2 regions of the Cupriavidus sp. FW305-F7 genome follow, and region 1 is predicted to be linked to the other one. Evidence: riboswitches for the same ligand, from Rfam matches in the RefSeq annotation. Region 1 holds a riboswitch; the other holds the start of a gene.

Region 1 (5,780 bases):
CGCAGCTTTGCCAGCGCGGCTTCCTCGCTCAGCGGCTCGGTGAACTCGCCCATCGGCATGCCGTCGCGGCGGCGGATAGCGGCGGGGATGACGGCGTCGATCAGCGCGGCGCGGTTGTCATAGCCGAGCACCTTCAGCATGTGCTGCTGTTCGGGAGTATCGGGGCCGATATGGCGGGCGGCGAAGGCGTCGCGCGCCTCCAGTTCGGCCAGCGTGGGCCGGGTTACTTGGGCGGCGTTCATGGGAAGCGGGGCGTTCATTGGCAAGAACCTCGTGGGGTGCGCGCCGGCCGGTGGTCAGCCGGGACGGCGCGCGTCAGTCTGCAGTGGCCGGTCCATCGTTGGACCGGCGCCGCCGGCGTCAGGCGCCGACGCTGGCCTTGTAGGCGTCGGCCGACATCAGGCCGTTGACGTCGTCGCCGTTGGCCGGCTTGAGCTTGAACAGCCACGCGTCGAAGGCGTCGGCATTGACGCTTTCCGGCGCGGCCGTGGCGGCCTCGTTGACGGCGATCACTTCGCCGGCCACCGGGGCGTAGATGTCAGAAGCGGCCTTTACCGATTCGACCACTGCCAGCGCGTCGCCGGCACCGACCGACTTGCCCACTTCGGGCAGTTCCAGGAAGACGATGTCGCCCAGCGCGTCCTGCGCGTGGTCGGTGATGCCGATGGTGAGCGTGCCGTCGGCTTCGACGCGTACCCACTCATGCGACTCGGTGTACTTGAGGTCAGCGGGGAAATTCATGGAGGTTCTCCGGATACAGATCTGTTTCTTGTTGGGTGATGCCTGCCCGGCAAGCGCCGGCAGGCGAGGGCGACCGTTGGTATGAGCCTCAGCTCACGAGTGCCTTGCCATTACGCACAAACGGCAGTTTAACCACAGTCGCGTTGAGTTTGCGGTCGCGGATCTCCACCTGCACGGTATCGCCCACGGCGACATCCTTCGGCAGGCGGGCAAAGGCGATGGACTGCGACAGCGACGGGCTGAAGGTGCCGCTGGTGATTTCACCGTCACCGGCCGGGGTGATCACTTTCTGGTGGGCGCGCAGGACGCCGCCTTTGTCACGCAGGATCAGCCCGAGGAATTGCTGGCGCGAACCGGCCGCGCCCAGTGCCGCCTTGCCGGTGAAATCGCGCTCGCTCTGCAGGTCCACCGTCCAGGCCAGGCCCGCATCCAGCGGCGAGGTGTTGATATCCATGTCCTGGCCGTACAGGTTCATGCCGGCTTCCAGGCGCAGGGTGTCGCGCGCGCCCAGGCCCGCCGGACGCACGCCGGCGGCGTTCAGCTTTTCCCAGACGGCGGCAACGTTTTCGGCCGGCACCACCAGCTCGAAGCCGTCTTCGCCGGTGTAGCCGGTGCGGGCCACCATGATCTCGCCGATGGCCGGGTCCTGGACCACGGCGGCGTTGAAGGGCTTGAGCGTGTCCGACGGCTGGGTCGAGGGGAAGGTGCTCCACACCGTGGTGCGGGCGTTGGGCCCCTGCACGGCGACGATGGCCAGAGGCTGCACGCCTGCAGGCGCAACATCTTCACGGCGCGGCGTGATGGTCACATCGCTGCCGGTGGCGGCATTGCGCGCGCGGATCCATTCGATGTCGCCCAGCGCGGTGCTGGCGTTGACGACCAGGCGGAAGCGGTCCTCGGCAAAAAAGTAGACGATCAGGTCGTCGATCACGCCGCCTTTCTCATCCAGCATGCAGGAGTAGAGCGCCTTGCCCGGGGTCTGCAGCTTGTCGACATTGTTGGCCAGCAGGCCGCGCAGGAAGCTGCGGGTATTGGCGCCGGTGAGGTCGACCACGCACATGTGCGACACGTCGAACATGCCGGCGTCGGTGCGCACGGCATTGTGTTCTTCGATCTGGGAGCCGTAGTTGACCGGCATGTCCCAGCCGCCGAAATCAACCATGCGGGCGCCGAGGGCGCGGTGGATGGCGTTGAGGGGCGTGGCCTGGAGCGTCATGGAATCCTCGGGGGCAATCTCGGTTGGCGAAAACAAAAAAGGGCCATCCGCCGCAACGCTCGCCGCGCCTGAATGTGGCGTAGCAATCCGCTGCGGCGGATGACCCCTCTGTCCTCGATACCTGAGAGATTACAAGGCGGATCCTGCAGGACCCCATCCTCGTGCGCCCCTTCGGTGGGCACGCTCGCCACGAATGGCGGGTGCCGCTCTCCAGAGTGCGGCATGCATCGTGTGCATATTGCATGCCGATCCGATCGGTCCGTGGTGCCTGAGAGTTTTCGGGTGATACCCCTTCGGCGGCGCAGGCGATGCGCGCTCTCCCGGTCGGATGCGCGCAATGTACGGGAGGCCCCGGCCTTTGTCAAACCGGCCAGGGAGCCTGCCGTACCTGTCGCTGCGGGTCTGGCTTACTTCTTCTTGTCGTCGGTGACAACGTTACCGATCACGCCGCCCACGGCCGCGCCACCCAGCGTACCCAGCGCACTGCCTTCGGTGAGGATGGCGCCGCCCACGGCACCCGCGCCCGCGCCAATGGCGGTATTACGCTGCTTCGGGGTCATGTCCGCGCAACCGGCAAAGGCCGCGACGGTCGCACCGATCAGGGTCACCTTGGTCAAAGTCTGCAGGGTTTTCATTATTGGCTCCGGTGTGATGATTCAAGCATGTCACCCCCGCCGCGCAGGCCGGGGGGACATATCAGTTAGAGCGTTGCGTTGCGCGATTGGCTCCGGCCTTTACGAAGTGTTACGCCAGTGACACAACCGGCCCTGTCAACGCGGTTTGCGCTGACTGACCTGCCGCGGCCAGCGTGTTAACATCGTCAGCTTTGCCGCCGAGCCCGTTTTTGGGGTGCCGGCGTGTCCCGCCTGGCCTTCCGCTGTTCCTGCTGATTTCCCCGCCTCCAACCGCATCCCTCGCATGACCCATGGCCTGAACCCCGCCCAATCTGAAGCCGTCCGCTACCTGGACGGCCCTTGCCTGGTGCTGGCCGGGGCGGGCTCCGGCAAGACCCGGGTGATCACGCAGAAGATCGCGCATCTGATCGAGGACAAGGGTTTCGAGCCGCGCCATATCGCCGCCGTCACCTTTACCAACAAGGCCGCCAAGGAGATGCAGGAGCGTATCGGCAAGCTGATGGAGGGCAAGACCACGCGCGAGGGCAAGCGCATCCCGCTCAAGCAGCTGACGGTCTGTACCTTCCACTCGCTCGGGGTGCAAATCCTGCGCATGGAGGCCGAGCACGTGGGCCTGAAGCCGCAGTTTTCGATCATGGATTCGGATGATTGCTTCGGCCTGATCCAGGAGCAGCTGGGCACCACCGACAAGAAGCTGATCCGCGGCGTACAGGGCACGATCTCGCTGTGGAAGAACGGCATGGTCGATCCGGAGGCAGCGATCGCGCAGGCCGCCAATGCCGACGAGCACCAGGCCGCGCTGGTCTACCGCAACTACGTGGCCACGCTGCACGCCTACCAGGCGGTGGATTTCGACGACCTGATCCGCCTGCCTGCCGAGCTGTTCGCGCGCAATGAAGCCGTGCAACTCAAGTGGCAGAACCGCCTGCGCTACTTTCTGGTCGACGAATACCAGGACACCAACGCCTGCCAGTACCAGTTGCTGAAACTGCTGGCGGGTGGCTCGCACCTGCGCGCGCCGGCCTTTACCGCGGTGGGCGACGACGACCAGGCCATCTATGGCTGGCGCGGCGCCACGCTGGACAACCTGCGCGGGCTGCAGACCGATTTCCCGGACCTGAAGGTGATCAAGCTGGAGCAGAACTACCGCTCCACCGTGCGCATCCTGGAAGCAGCCAACGCGGTCATCGCCAACAACCCCAAGCTGTTCGACAAGAAGCTGTGGAGCGAGCACGGCATGGGCGACCCCATCGCCATCCACCCGATGAACGACGAGGAGCACGAGGCCGAGTCGGTGGTGTTCCGCCTGTCCGCGCACAAGTTCGAGCGCCGCGCGCAGTTCCGCGACTACGCCATCCTCTATCGCGGCAACCACCAGGCGCGGCTGTTCGAGCAGATCCTGCGGCGCGAGCGCATTCCCTATGTACTGTCGGGCGGCCAGAGCTTCTTCGACAAGGCCGAGATCAAGGACATCTGCGCCTACCTGCGCCTGATTGCCAACCCCGACGACGATCCCGCCTTTATCCGCGCCATCACCACGCCGCGCCGCGGCGTGGGCAACACCACGCTGGAAGCGCTGGGCACCTTTGCTGGCCAGGCCAAGGTGTCGCTGTTCGAGGCCGCGATGATGGGCGGCATCGAAGGCAAGCTGCAGCCGCGCCAGCTGGAGCCGTTGCGCATATTCTGCGAATCGATGGTGCGGCTGGCCGACCGCGCGGCCAAGGATCCGGCCACCGTGGTGCTGGACGACCTGATGGAAGGCATCCACTACGAGGCCTACCTGTACGACAGCTTCGACGAACGGCAGGCGCAGTCGCGCTGGACTAACACGCTGGAATTCCTGGACTGGCTCAAGCGCAAGGGCACCAAGCCAGAAGGCGCCGAGGGCGAGGAAGCCACCGGCTTCGACAATGCCGACGGCTTCGGCAGCGAAGGCAAGAACCTGCTCGAACTGACCCAGACCGTGGCGCTGATGAGCATGCTGGAAGGCCGCGAGGAAGACCCCGACGCGGTGCGGCTGTCCACGCTGCATGCGTCCAAAGGGCTGGAATATCCGCACGTGTTCCTGGTCGGCGTGGAAGAGGGCATCCTGCCGCACTGCCGCGAAGACGAGGACATGAGCGACGAAAAGATCGAGGAAGAGCGGCGGCTGATGTATGTCGGCATCACCCGCGCGCAGCGCAGCCTGCATGTCAGCTGGTGCAAGAAGCGCAAGCGCGCGCGCGAGACCTACTCGTGCCAGCCTTCGCGCTTTATCGGCGAGATGAAGCTGGAGGAAGCGCCTGCGCCAGTCGATGAAACCCCGGCGATGAGCCCCAAGGACCGGCTCGGCGCGCTCAAGGCACTGCTGGGAACCGGCGGCAAGACGGCCCCGGGCTGAACGGGCGCTACAGTCCCGATACAAAGGCCTACCAGGCTGACAAGACGCCGGGCGCAGGCGTCCCTAGTATGGCGGCTGTGCTGCTCGCGCCGTGTGCGCGGGTGGCGCCGCGGCAGGCCCGCCCGGTCTGCCTGCTGCGCCGGACGTCTCGTTCGGAACTTCCCTGTTATTCGGCCCCCGGCGCGCGAGCGTGCGGGGGCGTTTTTTTGCCGCGGCCGCGAACCTACCGCTGCGGTCCGCCCGGCGGCATCATCATCGCGCCCGCGGGCGGCAAGCCCATCCAGCGCGCGGCTTCGGGCGCGGCGCGCAGGCGCCGGCGCTGGGCCGGGTCGAGGCTGTCGTCCAGCGCCAGCCAGCGTTCGCGCACCGCGCGGCGGTCCTGCTCCAGCGCATCGTGCAGTCGGTCCATGGCCTGCGCGCGCGGCCGCAGCGGTGCGTCGGGGGTTTCGTCGGCCGTCTCGCGCAGCAGGCGCGCGTGCAGTTCCAGTGCATGGGCCTCGGCTTCGCGAGTGGCGCTGCGTGCGGCCTGCCAGAGCTTGGCCTGCGCGGCACTGAGTCCCAGCGACTCGGCGGATGCCGGCGCGGAGGGCGGTGGCGGCATCGCCCCTGTCGGCGGCGGGCCGGATTGCAGCGCGCTGGCCGGCGTGGCCAGCAGGCACGCGGTGCACAGCGCCAGCAGGGAAGCGGCGGTGCGCAGGCGGGTCGGCGGAAATGGCATGGCGTTCTCCTGTGATGGCAGACACCGTCGTGGCAACGTGCCGCGCGATGCCCGCGGTTGGCTCGGGTCAATGCCGGTCCATGCTAGGGA
Region 2 (5,780 bases), on a different contig from region 1:
TACTGAAGCCGATCCGCATGACGCGTGCCGGTACGGCACTGGAGCAACACCGGTGGAGAAGCTCGATCCGGACGTTGGCAAGACCAAACGCTATCCACACCCGGGCGTGAGTCGGCAAAGCGCTGACATCAGCAACGTGCCCTTCAGGACTAGTGGCGCGGACAGTCGCGGTCGACTACGCTCGCGATCATCGAGGCAGTCGCACCCGACAATGTCCAACCGAGATGCCCGTGGCCGGTGTTGTAAAACACGCGTGCATGCCGGCCACGGCCGACGCGCGGCATCATGTCAGGCATCATCGGGCGCAAGCCAGCCCACGGCACCACACGCGAAGTACCGATAGCGAAGTTACGGCGTGTCCAGGCGATCAAGGGTTCGATGCGGTCGGCGCGAATGTCGCGGTTGTAACCGTTAAATTCGGCCGTGCCGGCCACACGGAAACGCCCCGCTCCCAGGCGGCTTGTCACGATCTTCGCGCTCTCATCCAGCAGGCTGACCCACGGCGCACCTTGCACACTGGCTTCGTCGTCCAAATGCACGGTGATCGAATAGCCCTTGACCGGATACACATTGATGCGATCCCCCACCATTTGCGCGATATGGCGGCTCCCGACACCGGCGCAGACAACCAGCGCGTCGGCGACGAGTTCCGTCCCAACGTCAGCGCGCGTGGTCGAGAGCTTATCGTCCAGTGTTGTCTGCAACAGGAGACGAACGCCTTGTTCGGTCATCTCGACGGCCTGCACGTCCACCCCATGCAGGAAGCACACATCGTATTTATGACAGGCCTGCGCGAGGCCGCGCGTGAACTTGTGAATATCGCCGGTGGCGTCTGACGCGGTGAAGTAGCCGCCGTAGTACTGGCCTTGCAGCGTTGGTTCGATCGTCTTGATTTCCTCCGGACTCACAGCATGACGCTCAAGTCCTCCGGCAACGAGGAGAGTGTTGGTCCTGCCTGCGGCCGCAAAGCTCGCTTTGTCGTGATAGATGTGCAGGATGCCGCGATGCTGCAGGTCAAAGTCGATCTGCTCACGCTCTGCCATCTCGAACAGATACTTGCGTGCCTCGATGGCCAACCGAGTGGTCTCGATCGTGTTGCGGCGGTAGCGGGGGATGCTCGCGACGAATTCTCCGAGCCACGAGTATTTATGCCACGATGGCTTGGGATTGAGCAACAGCGGGGCATCTTTCTGCAGCATCCATTTGATACCTTTGAGCAGCGTGCCAGAGCTGTTCCAGACTTCGGCATTGCTGGCGGAAAGCTGGCCACCATTGGCGAACGACGTTTCCATCGCCGGATACAATTGGCGGTCGACGACCGTGACCTGGTAGCCAAGTCTCGAGAGCGTATAAGCGGTAGTGACGCCGGAAATACCGGCGCCGACGATAACAATATGCGTCATGGCAGTCCCTGTGAAGTAAATTCGTGACCGGACGATCCGGCCGTTCACCCCATCTGTCTCGGGACCTGAGAGCTTAGGCGCCAACGGTGCCGGCGCCATCCCCTTCGGTGGGCATGCCTGGCATGCCACTCTCCAGATTTGCAGTAGACGTCACAGTCCTTTTGCCTGAGAGTTTCCGGGGTGGTTGCTCCGTCGGCGCTGGGCACGTGTCCTGCCCAGTCTCTCCTGCGACGTATCGTGGCCATCAACAACTAATGGCCACTTTTGCGTGCTGCTTGTTCAGCATAACCGATTGGTGTCGGTCATGACTCCTGGTTTTTGACAAGTAATCTCACGCTCCTTGTATCGGTCGACACCACGTTGAAAGCTGTATCTGTCCATACTTCACCAACATGCCGACCGATCAGATCTAAGGCCGTAAATTATCGATTGGCCTTAGCCAGCTGTATCGAGCGTTTCCGTACTTCGCAATGCTTAGTGCGAAATGGCTGCTGCTGCGTTGGCGCCGGTTTCTCGCTGGGCCACCATTCTTGTCCAGATCGATTGAGCACGCGGATCCGGGAAGAGTACCGAAAAAAGGAACACCAACATGAAGCCAAATGGAACGGTGACGAGCGCCGGATTACGCAAGGGGAATAGGGGCACCTCGAGCCCAATCAAGCTTGTCCGACGATCGCGGAGCGCATCGATGGTCGACTGTGCGCTCGCGATGGCGGCGCGCGCCTTTGATAGTTCAGCCCCAAGCTCATCACGGCCGGCTCCGGTCGATGCCGCCATCTTTACCGTCAGGTTCTCGATCTTCCTGGCGGCGGTGGCTTGCGTTCGTTCAGCCTGCGCTCTCTCGAGCAAGGGATACTGCATATTGGGCGACACCAGCACAAGCAGGACTGCTGCAAGTGTCCCCCCGACGACGCCGACGCAAACACCGACAGTGCTACACCGACGCCAGTACAGGGTAAGCAACAACGCTGGGAGATTGGCGGAAGCCGCAACGGCATACGCCAGACTTGAAAGATGCGCAACGTTCTGGCCCTTTGCCTGAATGCTCAGAACAATTGCCACGACACCAACGATTGCGGCGGCGGCCTTGGCTGCGATCACTTGCTCTCGTTCGGATACCTCACCACGACGGATTGCCCCGACGTAGATGTCATGGGCAAGGGCGGAGGCTGCGGCAAGCGTAAGCCCTGCCACCACGGCGACAATCGTTGCAAAGGCGACAGCCGCCACCCACCCGAGGAAGAGATTGCCAGCGAATGAGTTTGCCCCACCCCCAAGGAACTGAGCTAGCAGAGGTGCTGCGAGCGTGCCCCCTTTATCTGCGGCAAGGATTGTGCTGGGTCCGACATAGTAGGCGGCAGAAAAGCCAATCACGATAATCATGAGATGGCAGACGCCAATCCACAACATGGCCCACAAGACAGAAGAGCGCGCAGTCCTGGCATCCTTCACCGTGAAGAATCGCATCAGGATGTGAGGCAAGGCGGCCGTCCCAAGCGTAAGCGCCAAGCCCAGCGATACCTGTTCGACAGGGTTCTTCAAATAGAGGCCAGGCTCGAAGAACTTCCGCGCCAGCGAGGTCCCGTCCACTGCATCATTCTGATTCTGGAAAACCGCAGTCAAATGGTGGGCAACTTTTTGACTCGAAAGAACTTCATTGAAAAGAGAATTGACGTCGAACCCGAATGGATAGAGCGCAAGAATCACAATCAACGCGCAAGAAAACAGAAGCAGAATCGCCTTGATGATCTGTACATACGTCGTCGCCCTCATCCCGCCAAACAAGACGTAGACCAGCATCAGCAGCCCAACCATCACGACGGAGGCCTCATACTGGAATCCGACCAGCGCCTTGATGAGGGTTGCGCCGCCTACTATCTGCGGAATCAGGTAGAAGATCGCCACCACGATACTTGATAGCGCCGCGACAATCTTGGAAGCGCGGTAATTGTTGCGATAGGCAAGGACATCACCCAGTGTATAGCGGCCGAGATTCCGACATGGCTCCGCAATCAACAGCAGTACGGGAATGAACGCAACGAAGAAACCGATCAAATACAGGATGCCATCGTAGCCATATAGGGAAATCAACCCGGAGACGCCCAGGAAGGCGGCGGCCGAGAGATAGTCTCCCGCAATGGCCAGGCCATTCGCCCGGCCGGAGATTCCCCCACCCGTATAGAAATCGCGGGCGCTGGCATTCCGACGTGCCGCATACCAGGTTGCGATAAGCGTTAAACCGATGACCAACGCAAATGTGGCGAAGGTAAGGCCGCGAAACCTTGGCTCAATCAGTTCAGATGCAGCGCGGACTGAATTTGGCACGATCGTAAAAATCGCCATCACGATCCCCAATTTTAAAGTGGGCGATTTCAGAAAATTTCTCATTTCTTGCTCCCTACGGCGGTATCCTTACCGGATCCTTCGATCAGCTTGTCGAATTTACGCATTCTCCAAACGTAGATGGCAGCAATGAGGCCAGCGACCGGATACTGGGAAATGGCCAATATCATGCCGACGTTAACCGCCCCTACGATTCGTATCGAGAGCACGTCGCTCCAATAGGCCGCACCTAGCAAAAGTGCAAAATAGTAAATCGCGAAGGCAAGCAGCAATACAACAATCGTAAAACTGCGTCCACGAGATACGACGACGAACTCTCTAGATTCCGTCAACCATTCGCAATCGATCGGTCCATCTGCTACTTGTTGATATGACATTTCATTGTTCCCTTTTGCTTTCCCAAGCCTCGATGATCCGCGCATAGATATTTACGGCAGCGATAATCGAACTCACGTTGCAATACTCGTCCGTCTTGTGCGCCATGGATGGTTCGCCGGGACCGAGAATCACGGTGGGGACGGCCCCAAAAATTTCCCTGAGGACGGGACCATCCGTAAAGAATGAGACTGCGCGTCCGCCGTTTTGAGAGCCGGTGATCTGACTGACCATTCTGCTGACGTGTGCGATCCACGGACTCCTCATCTCCTGTCGCAGAGCGGGCACGTCGAGCTTCGCTCTAAGCGCTACACGGTCGCCAAGGTAAGCGCCGAGTTCGTCGAGCAACTTGTCATGCGGCATCCCACAAACCGTCCGTACATCGACCTCAAACAAAGCTTGGTCAGGCACCGAATTGACATTGAGACCGCCGGAGATCGTCCCTACGTTGAGCGTCGGGTGGCCAAGGAGGTCATCTTCCGGAGCATGGAAGTTGAATAGTCGAAGCTTGTGTATGGCATCGACAGCGTGATAAATCGCGTTGTCCCCGCGCTCCGGCATAGCGCCATGGGCCGTAATACCCTGCGCCTGGGCCCGAATCCACAAAGCCCCCTTGTGGCCGATCACGACCTCGTTGGCAGTTGGCTCACCCACCACCATGGCACCAACATTGAAAGCCGGCTGCGTAAGGGTCCGTAGAGCCTTGGCACCTTCACACCCCGTCTCCTCGCCGGCGGTCAAGACCAGGATAACCGCGGCATGCTGTCCGTTCGTTTCGCGATGCCGGAGTAAGGCGGCAATAAACGCCGCGATACCAGCCTTCATGTCTGACGACCCGCGACCATACAGCCTGTCGCCCTGAATCTCACCGGAAAGTGGCGACAGACTCCATGGCGCAGATCCAAACGGCACCGTGTCGAGATGCCCCGTGAAACACAGCTTTGGCCCTTCATTGGCTGAGCCAGTCCACGCCACCAGACTTTCTCTTCCGTCAGCTAGCGTATGGAACGTCGTCTGCAACCCTGCTTCCGCCAATAGTGCGCCGATCAGGCGAGCGAGCGCGCTTTCATTGCCGGGCGGATTCACAGTGTCGACCTTGACGAACTGCTGCGTGAGCGAAATGGCTAGCGATTCGGCAGACGCAATATCAATAAGTGGTGTGGACGGCATCATGCTCAAAGAATGGTTAGGCTAGATCCAAGGCTCGCTCAGCATATTGGCGGGCGCTCGCCAAGCGTTGCTCGGTGATTTGAGATGCTCGCGCACGGACGGTGCTCAGAATGTCGCTGGGCGCGGTCGCCGGGGACCCTGCGTCAAAGGGGGGTTGCGGGTCGTAGGCCATATAAAGTTGGAGTTCTTTCGCTAACCGCTCTCCACGGAGCAGTGAAGCCAAGACCAGGGAACCATCGATGCCCGATGTAACGCCACCCGCGCTGACATAGTTGCCGTCGATGACGACCCGTTCCTCGCTTGGCACGGCGCCATAGAGGGGCAGCACTTCCATCGCTGTCCAGTGCGTGGTCGCCCTGCGCCCATGCAACAAGCCAGCCGCGCCACAGAGCAGAGCGCCAGTACACACCGAGTAAACATATAGGGCGTGTTCAGCTTGCTGGCGGATAAAGGCGAGGACAGTCTCATCCGCCGCCGCTTCCTCCTGGC

Evidence for each region. Region 1 has a riboswitch for glycine ahead of gcvT (glycine cleavage system aminomethyltransferase GcvT). Riboswitches for the same ligand answer to the same signal wherever they lie in the genome.
Region 2: another riboswitch for glycine. It lies ahead of AC3WL8_RS23980 (D-amino acid dehydrogenase); the one in region 1 lies ahead of gcvT (glycine cleavage system aminomethyltransferase GcvT).

Annotation. Positions count from the first base shown of each region.
Region 1 covers NZ_JBYSYC010000044.1:63,665-69,444, forward strand. The annotation lists gene gcvP (aminomethyl-transferring glycine dehydrogenase) at 1-260, opposite strand, end outside; gene gcvH (glycine cleavage system protein GcvH) at 361-741, opposite strand; gene gcvT (glycine cleavage system aminomethyltransferase GcvT) at 830-1,957, opposite strand; glycine riboswitch at 2,056-2,181, opposite strand; glycine riboswitch at 2,203-2,290, opposite strand; gene AC3WL8_RS31330 (YMGG-like glycine zipper-containing protein) at 2,365-2,592, opposite strand; gene AC3WL8_RS31335 (UvrD-helicase domain-containing protein) at 2,876-4,972, shown strand; gene AC3WL8_RS31340 (hypothetical protein) at 5,196-5,690, opposite strand.
Region 2 covers NZ_JBYSYC010000028.1:10,516-16,295, reverse strand. The annotation lists partial or broken gene AC3WL8_RS23985 (short-chain dehydrogenase) at 1-6, shown strand, start outside; gene AC3WL8_RS23980 (D-amino acid dehydrogenase) at 150-1,502, opposite strand; glycine riboswitch at 1,547-1,641, opposite strand; gene AC3WL8_RS23975 (solute symporter family protein) at 1,878-3,791, opposite strand; gene AC3WL8_RS23970 (DUF485 domain-containing protein) at 3,788-4,123, opposite strand; gene AC3WL8_RS23965 (M20 family metallopeptidase) at 4,125-5,294, opposite strand; gene AC3WL8_RS23960 (DJ-1/PfpI family protein) at 5,308-5,780, opposite strand, start outside.